Regions from separate parts of the Psychrosphaera aestuarii genome, predicted to be linked through region 2. Evidence: predicted binding sites of a transcription regulator. Region 2 holds the regulator's gene; the other holds the start of a gene.
What was found. The regulator ArgR, encoded in region 2, controls arginine synthesis, uptake and breakdown. The targets are predictions, from matches to a motif close to ANTGAATANNTATTCANT.
Positions count from the first base shown of each region.

Region 1: a site for ArgR is predicted at 2,108-2,125, ahead of J9318_RS12815 (aspartate aminotransferase family protein). Genes of this name have one in related genera too.

Region 1 covers NZ_CP072844.1:2,824,648-2,830,094, forward strand. The annotation lists gene trpS (tryptophan--tRNA ligase) at 1-174, shown strand, start outside; gene J9318_RS12805 (anthranilate synthase component II) at 184-768, shown strand; gene J9318_RS12810 (HDOD domain-containing protein) at 790-1,935, shown strand; gene J9318_RS12815 (aspartate aminotransferase family protein) at 2,289-3,494, shown strand; gene astA (arginine N-succinyltransferase) at 3,561-4,586, shown strand; gene astD (succinylglutamate-semialdehyde dehydrogenase) at 4,596-5,447, shown strand, end outside.
Region 2 covers NZ_CP072844.1:836,543-841,989, forward strand. The annotation lists gene J9318_RS03860 (Dyp-type peroxidase) at 73-996, shown strand; gene J9318_RS03865 (SPFH domain-containing protein) at 1,043-1,978, shown strand; gene J9318_RS03870 (NfeD family protein) at 1,990-2,448, shown strand; gene argR (transcriptional regulator ArgR) at 2,469-2,933, opposite strand; gene mdh (malate dehydrogenase) at 3,079-4,020, shown strand; gene J9318_RS03885 (SdpI family protein) at 4,056-4,709, opposite strand; gene J9318_RS03890 (autorepressor SdpR family transcription factor) at 4,706-4,990, opposite strand; gene ispB (octaprenyl diphosphate synthase) at 5,372-5,447, opposite strand, start outside.

The sequences.
Region 1 (5,447 bases), 1.1 Mb from region 2:
GATGCAGTTGTTTCAATGATCGAACCTATTCAGGCTAAATTTAAAGAGATCAGAGAAGACCAAACTGAGTTAAATAGAATTATGCGCGTTGGTGCTGAAAAAGCCTCAGCAAGAGCGGAGAAAACATTAAAATCTGTTTATGACGCACTAGGATTTGTGGCTGACCCAAGATAAGAGTTTTTCATGCTGTTAATGATCGATAATTACGACTCTTTTACTTACACTTTAGTCAATTACTTTGAGTCTTTAGACCAAGAAATTGTTGTTAAGAGAAACGACGAAATAACTATCGATCAGATAAAGTCTCTTAACCCTGAACGAATTGTAATTTCACCAGGGCCCGGCACGCCTAACGAAGCTGGGCTTTCCCTCGATGTAATAAAACATTTTTACAAAAACAAAGCTATTTTAGGTGTATGTTTGGGCCATCAAGTTATTGGCCAATATTTTGGGGCCACGGTGTGCAAAGCACAGCAAGTAATGCATGGTAAAACGTCGCTCATTGAACATAATGAGTCAGGCATATTTACAGCGTTACCTAATCCGTTATCGGTTACTCGCTATCACTCGTTAATTGTAAAACCCGATACATTACCTGAATACATAGAGCCTACAGCTTGGGTAAAGCCTACATCGAGTGACGAAGCTGTCGAATTAATGGCTCTGGCTATGCGCGACTATGCAGTTATGGGTGTACAATTTCATCCAGAATCAGTAATGTCTGAGCATGGGCTTGATATGCTTAATAATTTTATAAAAGCAACCTAACTAGAAAACGGTAAAACGTAAATGACAGAGTCATCAAATAATAAATTTCATCAAATTATTCAAGCTCGTTTTGTTGACTTGATGATATCAGACAAAGTCGCTAAAACCCGTTTAGGTTTAACACCCACATTAATAGAAACTACTACTACGCGAGACTTACTGTCGGTTGAAGCCAAAGCTCAAAAACTAAAAGAGCGAAAAATAAAAACCGAAGAAGAGTTTAAGGTTTACGTTAATGAATATTTTCATGACGCACTGTTTGATTATATCGACAGCAAAGTAACTGACCCTGAATATTTGTTCAGCGAAGTTCTAAAGCTAGACACTAATTTAGCTAAAACTGTAGATGCTTGCCTCTCGAAAGCATTAAATACCAAACAGCTCGCTGCGCTTATAGAGCCAAATACTATTATTAAGCGGGAACTACTAAACATTGTAAACAAACCCCCTTTCCGTGAAAAAGACTCGACAAAACCTTTTCAAGAAGATGTTGGTTTAGCCATTAGGTATGTTGGAATTGACAATATAAAAGCGCCACTGCTGGCGATAATTGCAAAACAGTGGTTGCCACACAGCACAGATCCTTTTTCAGACTTTAAACTAAAATTGTGGCAATACTCCATTGCAACAGCAAATTGTATGGAAACCTTGGCACCACGTTTTAATGTGAACCCTCTTCACGCTTTCACTCTTGGTCTCTTGCATAGTTTTGGGTATGGTTTAGTGATGAGAATGTACCTTAGGGCTTTTGATAAAATTAGGCTTGAAGAAATGCACAAGGCGCGAAACTCTGGTCGTAGTGATATTGAAAAGGTTTTAAACTCTTTAGTATTAGATGGTGAGTTTGCGAGTCAATTGGTGCTTAACCATGGGTTAGATGTGAGTCTTTTACTACTGCAACACTTAGAATTAAAATTTGCTCCACTAGCTCCAGCAATGGAGCAAATTGTTAATAATGAAGCGATTGATTCGCTTACGCCGATAGCGTCTCTATTATTGAAATCAAAGACTTATTCTCAATACAAGTTATTGCAAAAAGCTAGACTGATTGAATTACCAGAAGCAAAACGCTTTCTTACTGGCTGTAAAATCAATAATGACTTTGTCACTATCCTTAATAAAATAAATCTAACAAAACTGAATTTATCGAATAGAACTAGCCAATAATTGCAAAAAACACATAAAAATCCCTCTAATCTAAAATTTTGTTGATTTTTTTTATGACAATCTATTCATCGGTAATTTTGCACCACTATGAGGCAATAATTAGACATTTTATAGTTAATGTCTAATTTTAAAAGCGTGCAGATAGGCACAATAATTCCCCTTTAAAAATCGTACTAAATAAATATTCACTAATTATTCATAACTTGGCTATCCAGCCCTAATAGCAACTCCTCAGATGTTTGAAATGGAGACATTTGCGTCTAAATCTGCAATAATTGGCGGGTATTTACTTTTAAAATCCTGTTTTGAAATTCTTCGATTTGTCGAGATAGGTTTAACACAAGGAAACAAAAATGACTGTAACACGCGCTTTATTTGATGACGTAATGGTACCTAACTATTCTCCTGCGGCTGTGATTCCTGTTAGAGGACAAGGCTCTCGCGTTTGGGACCAAAACGATAAAGAATACATCGATTTTGCCGGAGGCATTGCGGTCAACTGCCTTGGTCATTGTCACCCAGCTTTAGTTGGTGCATTAAAAGAGCAAGGCGAAAAAATTTGGCATCTAAGTAACGTAATGACAAATGAGCCAGCACTGCGTTTAGCGAAAAAACTAACTGATGCTACTTTTGCTGAAAAAGTCTACTTTGCCAACTCAGGCGCAGAAGCAAACGAAGCGGCGCTAAAACTAGCACGTCGCTGGGCTATTGATGTTCACGGTGAGCACAAAACGCAAATCATCTCATTCAAAAAAGGTTTCCACGGTCGTACGTTCTTTACGGTAACTGTTGGTGGTCAACCGGCGTACTCAGACGGTTTTGGACCTAAACCAGGCGATATCGTTCATGCTGAATACAACAACTTAGAAAGTTTAAAAGAAATCATTTCAGATAAAACTTGTGCGGTAATGCTAGAGCCGATTCAAGGTGAAGGCGGAATTATTCCACCAACAAAAGAATTTATTGAAGGCGTTCGTCAGCTTTGTGATGATAACAATGCCTTGTTAATATTTGATGAAGTTCAATCTGGCGCGGGTCGCACAGGTGAGTTATATGCGTACATGGGTCTAGGCGTCACTCCAGACATCCTAGCTTCAGCGAAAGGCCTTGGTGGTGGTTTCCCTATCGGCGCAATGTTAACAACTACAGAGTTAGCTAAACATCTTAAGATTGGTACTCACGGTTCAACATATGGCGGTAACCCGCTAGCCTGTGCTGTTGCTGAAGCAGCATTAGATACTATTAATACTCCAGAAGTATTAAATGGCGTTAAAGAACGTGAAGCTATCTTCAAAGCGAAACTTGAAGAAATTAATAACAAATATAACGTGTTTAAAGATATTCGTGGCCAAGGCATGTTAGTAGGTGCAGAACTTACAGATGCTTTTGAAGGTCGCGCAAAAGAGTTCGTAAACGCAGCGTTAGAGCACGGCACTATGATTTTAGTTGCAGGCGCAAACGTAATTCGTTTCACACCTTCTTTAATCGTTCCTCTAAAAGATATTGATCAAGGCATGGCTCAGTTTGAACAAGCCGTTGCAAGCATCGTAAACGCTTAATTTAGCGCTCGTTAAGTATAAATAGCCAATTTTTTATTGGCTATTTTTATAAAGGAAGAAGATGTGATGTTTGTAATTCGTCCAATCCAAGAAAAAGACTTCCCTGAACTTCTGAAAATTGCAGAAGAGTCAGGGCATGGTTTTACATCGTTACCGGTTAATGATGAGCTAATTGCCAAAAAAATCCAGCGCGCAGAAGCGTCATTTAAGTCAAAAGTGTCTGACAAAAAAGAAGAACACGGGTTTCTCTTTGTTATGGAAGACGTGGCGTCGGGTAAAATAATGGGCACTAGTGGCATTGAGTCATATGTAGGACTTGATGATGCCTTTTACCATTATCATTTAGGTAAGGTTGTTCATAATAGTCGACAGCTCAATATTTATAACACAGCGGATATATTAACCTTGTGTAATGACTATACGGGTGCGAGTGAATTATGCACATTATTCTTAAGAGAAGAGTTCCGTAAAGGCTGTACAGGTCGTATTTTAAGTAAGTTTAGGTTCTTATTTTTAGCTCAACACCAAGAGCGCTTTTCCAATACCGTTATCGCAGAAATGCGCGGTGTTTCTGATGAAAATGGCGACTCACCATTTTGGAAGTGGTTAGAAGAGCACTTTTTCTCAATGGACTTTCCTACGGCTGACTACCTTACGGGTATAGGCCAAAAAGTATTTATTGCTGAACTTATGCCTAAATACCCAGTTTATGTAAATCTTTTGTCAAAAGAAGCGCAAGCGGTCATAGGTAAAGTTCATAAAAATACAGAGCCTGCACTAAAATTACTTAAATCTGAAGGCTTTACTTATAAGCAGTACGTAGACATTTTTGATGGTGGCCCTACTGTAGAAGCGGATATATCTCAAATCCATACTGTTCAAAACAGCGATTTATTTACAGTGAACATTGTAGAAAAGCTTGAATCCGACAAAAACGTCATCATTGCTAACTTATCTGTTGAAGAGTTTAGAGCAACTGGAATAAAAACCACGTTAGATCATGAAAATATGACGGTTCTATTAACTTCGGATTATGCTGATTTATTAAATGTGAAAGCCGGCGATCAAGTACGCGCTGCCCTTTTAAAATAGGATTATTTTATGTCAAATAGTGAAAACAAATATATTAATGGCCAATTTATAAACGGCGAATGGGTTGCTGGCGAAGGACACCTAATTGGTTCTCTTAACCCTGCAACTGACGAATTGCTATGGGAGTCGTTAACCGCAACTGAAGAGCAAGTAGACCAAGCGGTTAAGGCTGCACGAGCGGCATTTTTACCATGGGCAGACAAAACCGTAGAAGAACGTTTAACTATTATCAAACGTTTTGCTGAATTACTTGGTGAATATAAAGAGCCAGTAGCACTTGCAATTGCCAAAGAAACGGGCAAACCGTTATGGGAAACTCGCACTGAAGTTGGCGCCATGATTGGTAAAATCGCCATCTCGGAAAAAGCGTACAATGAACGTACTGGTACAACAGAAAACCCAATGCCTCAAGGCCGCGCTATGTTACGTCACCGTCCACATGGTGTTGTTGCAGTTTATGGACCTTACAACTTCCCAGGCCACTTGCCAAATGGTCATATTGTCCCTGCCCTAATTGCCGGTAACACGGTTATCTTTAAGCCAAGTGAACTAACACCAATGGTTGCTCAAATTACTGTTGAGTTATGGCAAAAAGCTGGCTTACCAGCAGGCGTATTGAATTTAGTTCAAGGCGAAGTAGAGACTGGCAAAGCATTAGCAAACCATCCACAAATTGATGGCTTATTCTTCACGGGTAGCTCTGGTACAGGCCATTTGTTGCATAAGCAATTTGCTGCACAACCAGGCAAAATTTTAGCGTTGGAAATGGGCGGTAATAACCCACTAATTATCCAAGACGCAAAAAATACCGATGCCGTTGTTCATGACATTATTCAGTCCGCATTTATATCTTCAGGTCAA
Region 2 (5,447 bases):
GTTAATATAATTTAGTTCACTTTTGAATAAATCTATTTAAAATAAGAAAAAATCGTACTAGTGGGTAGTCAAATGTCGAGAGAACAGTGGGGCATATGCAGTGAAGCAAATTTGCATGGTTTGCACTTGTTTTTTAATACCCATGAAGGATATGAGCCGGCAATAAGAGAGGCATTGAGCCAACTGCCTGCGTTATTCGATGAGATCAATGAGCAGTTTTCCGAAGCTATGTTTAGCGGTGTGGTTGCTATAGGTGCCAACTTTTGGTCGGAACTATATCCAGACAGTAAACCGGCCAATTTAAAACCATTCCCCTCTATGCACCATGAAGATCGACATATGCCTGCCGTGCCAGTCGATTTATTTTTTCAACTTCGCTCCGATAGACATGACGTTAATTATATCGCTAGCCGACGGCTACTTAATCTATTTGGTGAAATGGTTGAGTTAATAGAACAGGTTCCCTGCTTTAGATATTTGGATGGTAGAGATTTAACAGGTTTTATAAAAGGCACTGCAAATCCCAAAGGTCGTTTAAGGCGCAAAATTGCATTAATAGATGAGCCGGGTCCATTTAATAACGGTAGCTACGTGCATATTCAGCGTTATAGGCATAATATTAACAGATGGCAAGGTATCCCTACTGAAGAGCAGGAGCTCATAATTGGTCGCTATAAAAAGGATAATTCAAGAGTAAGCCAAGACGAACTACCTGAGACCGCACATGCGTTTCGGGCTCGATGTTTTGATTCTAATGGCGAGCCTATTCAGCTACTAAGACAAAGTATGCCTTATGGTAACCTTACGACGCAGGGGCTTCTATTTGTTTCGTATTGTGCTAATGCTGATAGCTTTGAAAAAATATTAGCAAATATGGTGTTTGGTAGCGATGCCGGAAACTATGATCATTTACTGAATTACACAACTGCAGAAACGGGCGCAGCCTTTTTCGCACCATCTATTGATTACTTGCTAAATCAAGGTAATGTTAATTAATCAATTATCCTCTCTATCTTTTTAACCGCTGTAAAAGGAATTTATTATGAATGAAATACTTAGCTCAATGATCTCGTTTGAGTTTGCACTTCTAATTTTAGTTGTCGTGTTACTGAAATCGTCTATTAAGTTTGTTCCTCAAAATCGAGCATATGTTATTGAGCGATTTGGTAAATTTAATAAATCTATTGAGGCTGGCTTAAACTTTATTGTGCCTTTTGTTGATGTTGTTGCTTATGACCGCTCTTTAAAAGAACAAGCCGTTGACGTACCAGGTCAATCTGCGATTACGCGAGACAATATTTCATTAATTGTTGATGGTGTATTGTACTTTCGAGTTTTAGACCCTTATAAAGCATCTTATGGTGTTGACGATTATGTATTTGCCGTTATTCAACTATCTCAAACGACGATGCGTAGTGAAATCGGTAAAATGGAACTAGACAAGACATTCGAAGAGCGTGATTCGTTAAATACCAATATTGTCGCAGCAATAAATGAAGCGGCTGGTCCATGGGGCGTTCAGGTTTTACGTTATGAGATTAAAGACATCATTCCACCGCAATCTGTAATGGAAGCGATGGAGCGCCAAATGAAAGCTGAGCGTGAAAAACGAGCTCAAGTCTTAGAGTCAGAGGGTGATCGTCAAGCTGCAATTAATGTAGCGGAAGGTCAAAAGCAAGCGCAAGTACTTGCTGCAGAAGCTGAAAAATTAGAGCAAATATTAAAGGCAGAAGGTGAAGCGAAAGCGATTATGCAAGTTGCGGTAGCAAAAGCGGAAGCTTTAGAAACAATTGGTAACGTTGCCAAGACCGAGCAGGGTCAGAAAGCGATTCAGCTAGACCTAGCAACAAAAGCAATTAGTGCTAAACAGGCTATTGCGAAGGAATCGTCGGTTGTTCTTCTTCCAGATAACGCCACTGACGCGAGTAGCATGGTTGCGCAGGCTATGAGTATTATTGGCACCATGAATAAAAGCTAAAGGAGACTGTGATGTCATTTTTTGAAAATACAGCTCAAATGTTAATGGCTGCGGGTGTTTTACTTGCTGTTATCGATATTGTTTTTTTAGGTTTTGCGACCTTTTTCCTAACTTTAATTGGATTGGCAACGCTAACAACAGGAGTGTTATTACAGTTCGGTATTATCAGTGATACATGGACAGTTATTTCGTTATGCATTGCGGTTTTGTCAGGGGTTTATAGTGCCATATTATGGAAGCCGCTATCTAATCTACAGAAAACGGAACCTGCGCATAATGTGCACTCTGATTTGTTTGGACACCAGTTTAGGTTAGAGACGGCTGTGTCGCCAACTCAGCCTGGCAGTTATCAATATTCAGGTATAACGTGGAAAATAGAAAGTGATGAACCGCTTTTAGCGGGTGATAAAGTTGAAGTAACCGACATACAAGTGGGTCTTATGACGGTCAAATCAGTTTCGAATAAATAGTCATTAATGTAGAGGTTGAGTTACACGGTTTCAAATAATGTTTTTACGTTATTAAGAGTGTGCTCAATCTCACTTACTTTTAACGGCGCTATAAAAATAGTGTCATCACCAGCAATAGTCCCCAATACACCTTCTGCTTTACCGACAGAATCTAATAATCGAGCAATTAGCTGAGCAGCCCCAGGACTAGTTTTGATAATAACCATCGCTTCGTTGTGATTAATATCTAAAACTAACTGACGCAATGGACTTTTTGCCGTTGGCATACCAAGCTCGGCAGGTAGACAATAAACCATTTCTTGTTTGGCATTACGGGTTCTTACTGCACCAAAGCGTGTTAGTAGCCGAGATACTTTAGATTGACTAATATTATCGAAGCCTTGGCCTTTAAGCGCATCGACGATATCTATTTGCGATCCGAAACGTTCCTCGTTTAAAAGCTCTTTAAATGCTTTAATTAGTGCTTCTTGCTTGTTTTGCGTCATTGTATTTTTTCCTTGCCAGCTACTCAGGCGGAATTTTAATGCATTTCATCATATAATACTAATTGCGAATTGAGTTTTCGCCGAACTTTCAGTATGGTTGCGGCAAAATTTACTTCTCGATCATTGATTAAAATTGGAGATTAATATGAAAGTTGCAGTATTAGGTGCCGCTGGTGGTATCGGACAGGCTTTATCATTACTACTTAAAACTCAGTTACCTGCTGGTTCTGAATTAGCCTTATATGACGTTGCACCGGTTGTTCCAGGTGTTGCAGTTGACTTAAGCCACATCCCAACTCAAGTTAAAGTTGAAGGTTTTGGCGCTGACGATCTTGCAAAAGCGTTAACAGGTGCAGACATCGTTCTTATTCCTGCGGGCGTTCCTCGTAAGCCAGGCATGGACCGTTCAGATTTATTTAACATCAATGCGGGCATCGTAAAAACATTAGTTGAAGGTATTGCTGACAACTGCCCAGAGGCGCTTACTGGTATTATTACAAATCCAGTTAACACAACAGTAGCAATTGCTGCAGAAACGTTAAAAGCCAAAGGCAAATACAACCCTGCTAAATTATTTGGTGTAACGACGCTTGACGTAATCCGTGCAGAAGCATTTGTAGCTGAAGCAAAAGGACTTAACTGTGAAGACATCGTTGTTCCTGTTATCGGTGGTCACAGTGGCACAACTATCCTTCCTCTACTTTCTCAAGTAGAAGGTGTTGAGTTCTCTCAAGAAGAAATCGAGAAGCTAACTACCCGTATCCAAAATGCTGGTACAGAAGTTGTTGAAGCTAAAGCTGGTGGCGGTTCTGCTACTTTATCTATGGGCCTTGCAGCTGCACGTTTTTGCTTAAGCCTAGTAGATGCTATTAACGGCGAAGATGATGTTTACGAATACACATATGTAGAAGTAAATAGTGAAGATGCTCGTTTCTTTGCTCAGCCAGTATTAATTGGTAAAGATGGCGTAAAAGAAATCTTCCATTACGGTGACCTAAGTGACTTTGAAGCTAAATGTAAAGCTGAAATGATCGAAGGTTTACGTGGCGACATCACACTTGGTGAAGAGTTCGTAAACGGTAAATAATAAAAACTAACGTGGTTTTTATTTAAAAAAAGCACCTAAGGGTGCTTTTTTTGTTCTTCTCGCCATAACCACCATGAATAGCCGACGGGTATTAGTGCGGCAGGAACAACAACAACAGGGATCACTAATTTTAGTAGCTCGTTGTTAGCAAAAGGTGCAACAAGCATTGTGATAACACCGGCTAACATAAACAATTTACCACCTAGCCTATGTGTTTTCCGCCAAACCTCGTCACTACTTAATGTCCAAGGCGTTCTAATGCCGATAAAAAAGTTACTTCTAGTTTTGCTCATATAATTACCAGCAACCATTAACACTAATCCTACCGATGCAAGAATGACTTTATGCATTTCGAATTCTACCCCTAATAGCATTGCTAAATAACCGGCTTCGATAATTGCAAGTAGAGCCACCACCGACGCTATGATTGCTCGCGCTGCAGTTAATGAATGAGTAAGGTTCTCTTTTCTCGGCTCTAAATGCTTTAATACAGTTAGAACCAAAAGAGACGCTATCATCAAAACAGGAGGCATTATTAGCGCCGTGGTAGCGTTAGTCATTCGATCTACTTCACCGCTAGCGTTCCAATGAATTGGGAGTTGTAATCCCTCGGGTACCAAATTGATGGCAATAGCAGCTACTACACACGTTATAACAGTGATAAAGATGCTGAATTTAACTAAGTTCATAAAGACTCCTTTTTACTTTCGTCTTTTTGTCCAAATATAGAAAATAAGCCACTCATTAATTCTTCTACCACACTGGCATTAAGAGAGTAGGTTATGGTGGTTCCCGTTTTTACTGTAATGACTAAACCCGCAGACTTTAGGACATTGAAATGTCCTGAAAGGGTGGACTTAGCCACATCAATTTGCTCTGCAATTTCACCGGCGGTGAGATCTTTCTTCTTTAACATAGAGAGGATCTCGCGCCTTACGGGGCTAGATAGTGCTTGAAAGATATCTGCCATAATTTTTACCGTTTTAAACTGTTATTTCGTAAATTACCGAAATAACATTAATTAGACAAGTGTTATTTCGTTTTTTTACGAAATAATAAGGTTTGCGGAATAATAGGTTTGCGATGTTGAACGGTTTAATTTTTATTGAAAAAGGAGGGAGCGAAAGGTTTTAAGGGAACTTTATCTTTAGTCGTCTTTACGTTAGGAATTTTTGCCCAAAGTATTGCTATTTCACGTTCTAAAATGCTCGTTTAAAGTCTCTAGGAGGGAATCCATTCACCCTTGAGCCCTAGGTCGTAAAACAATGTGTTTACATTGTACATTTGATAATGTGACTCACTCTGCAATTGCAACGTGATTATTAATAACGGCTTGGATTAAACTTAAACTTTAGGCAGTTCTATTTACAGCAGTATGAGCAAGCCCAATCAGCGCCTGTTTAAATTCGTTGTCTTGGATAGCGTCT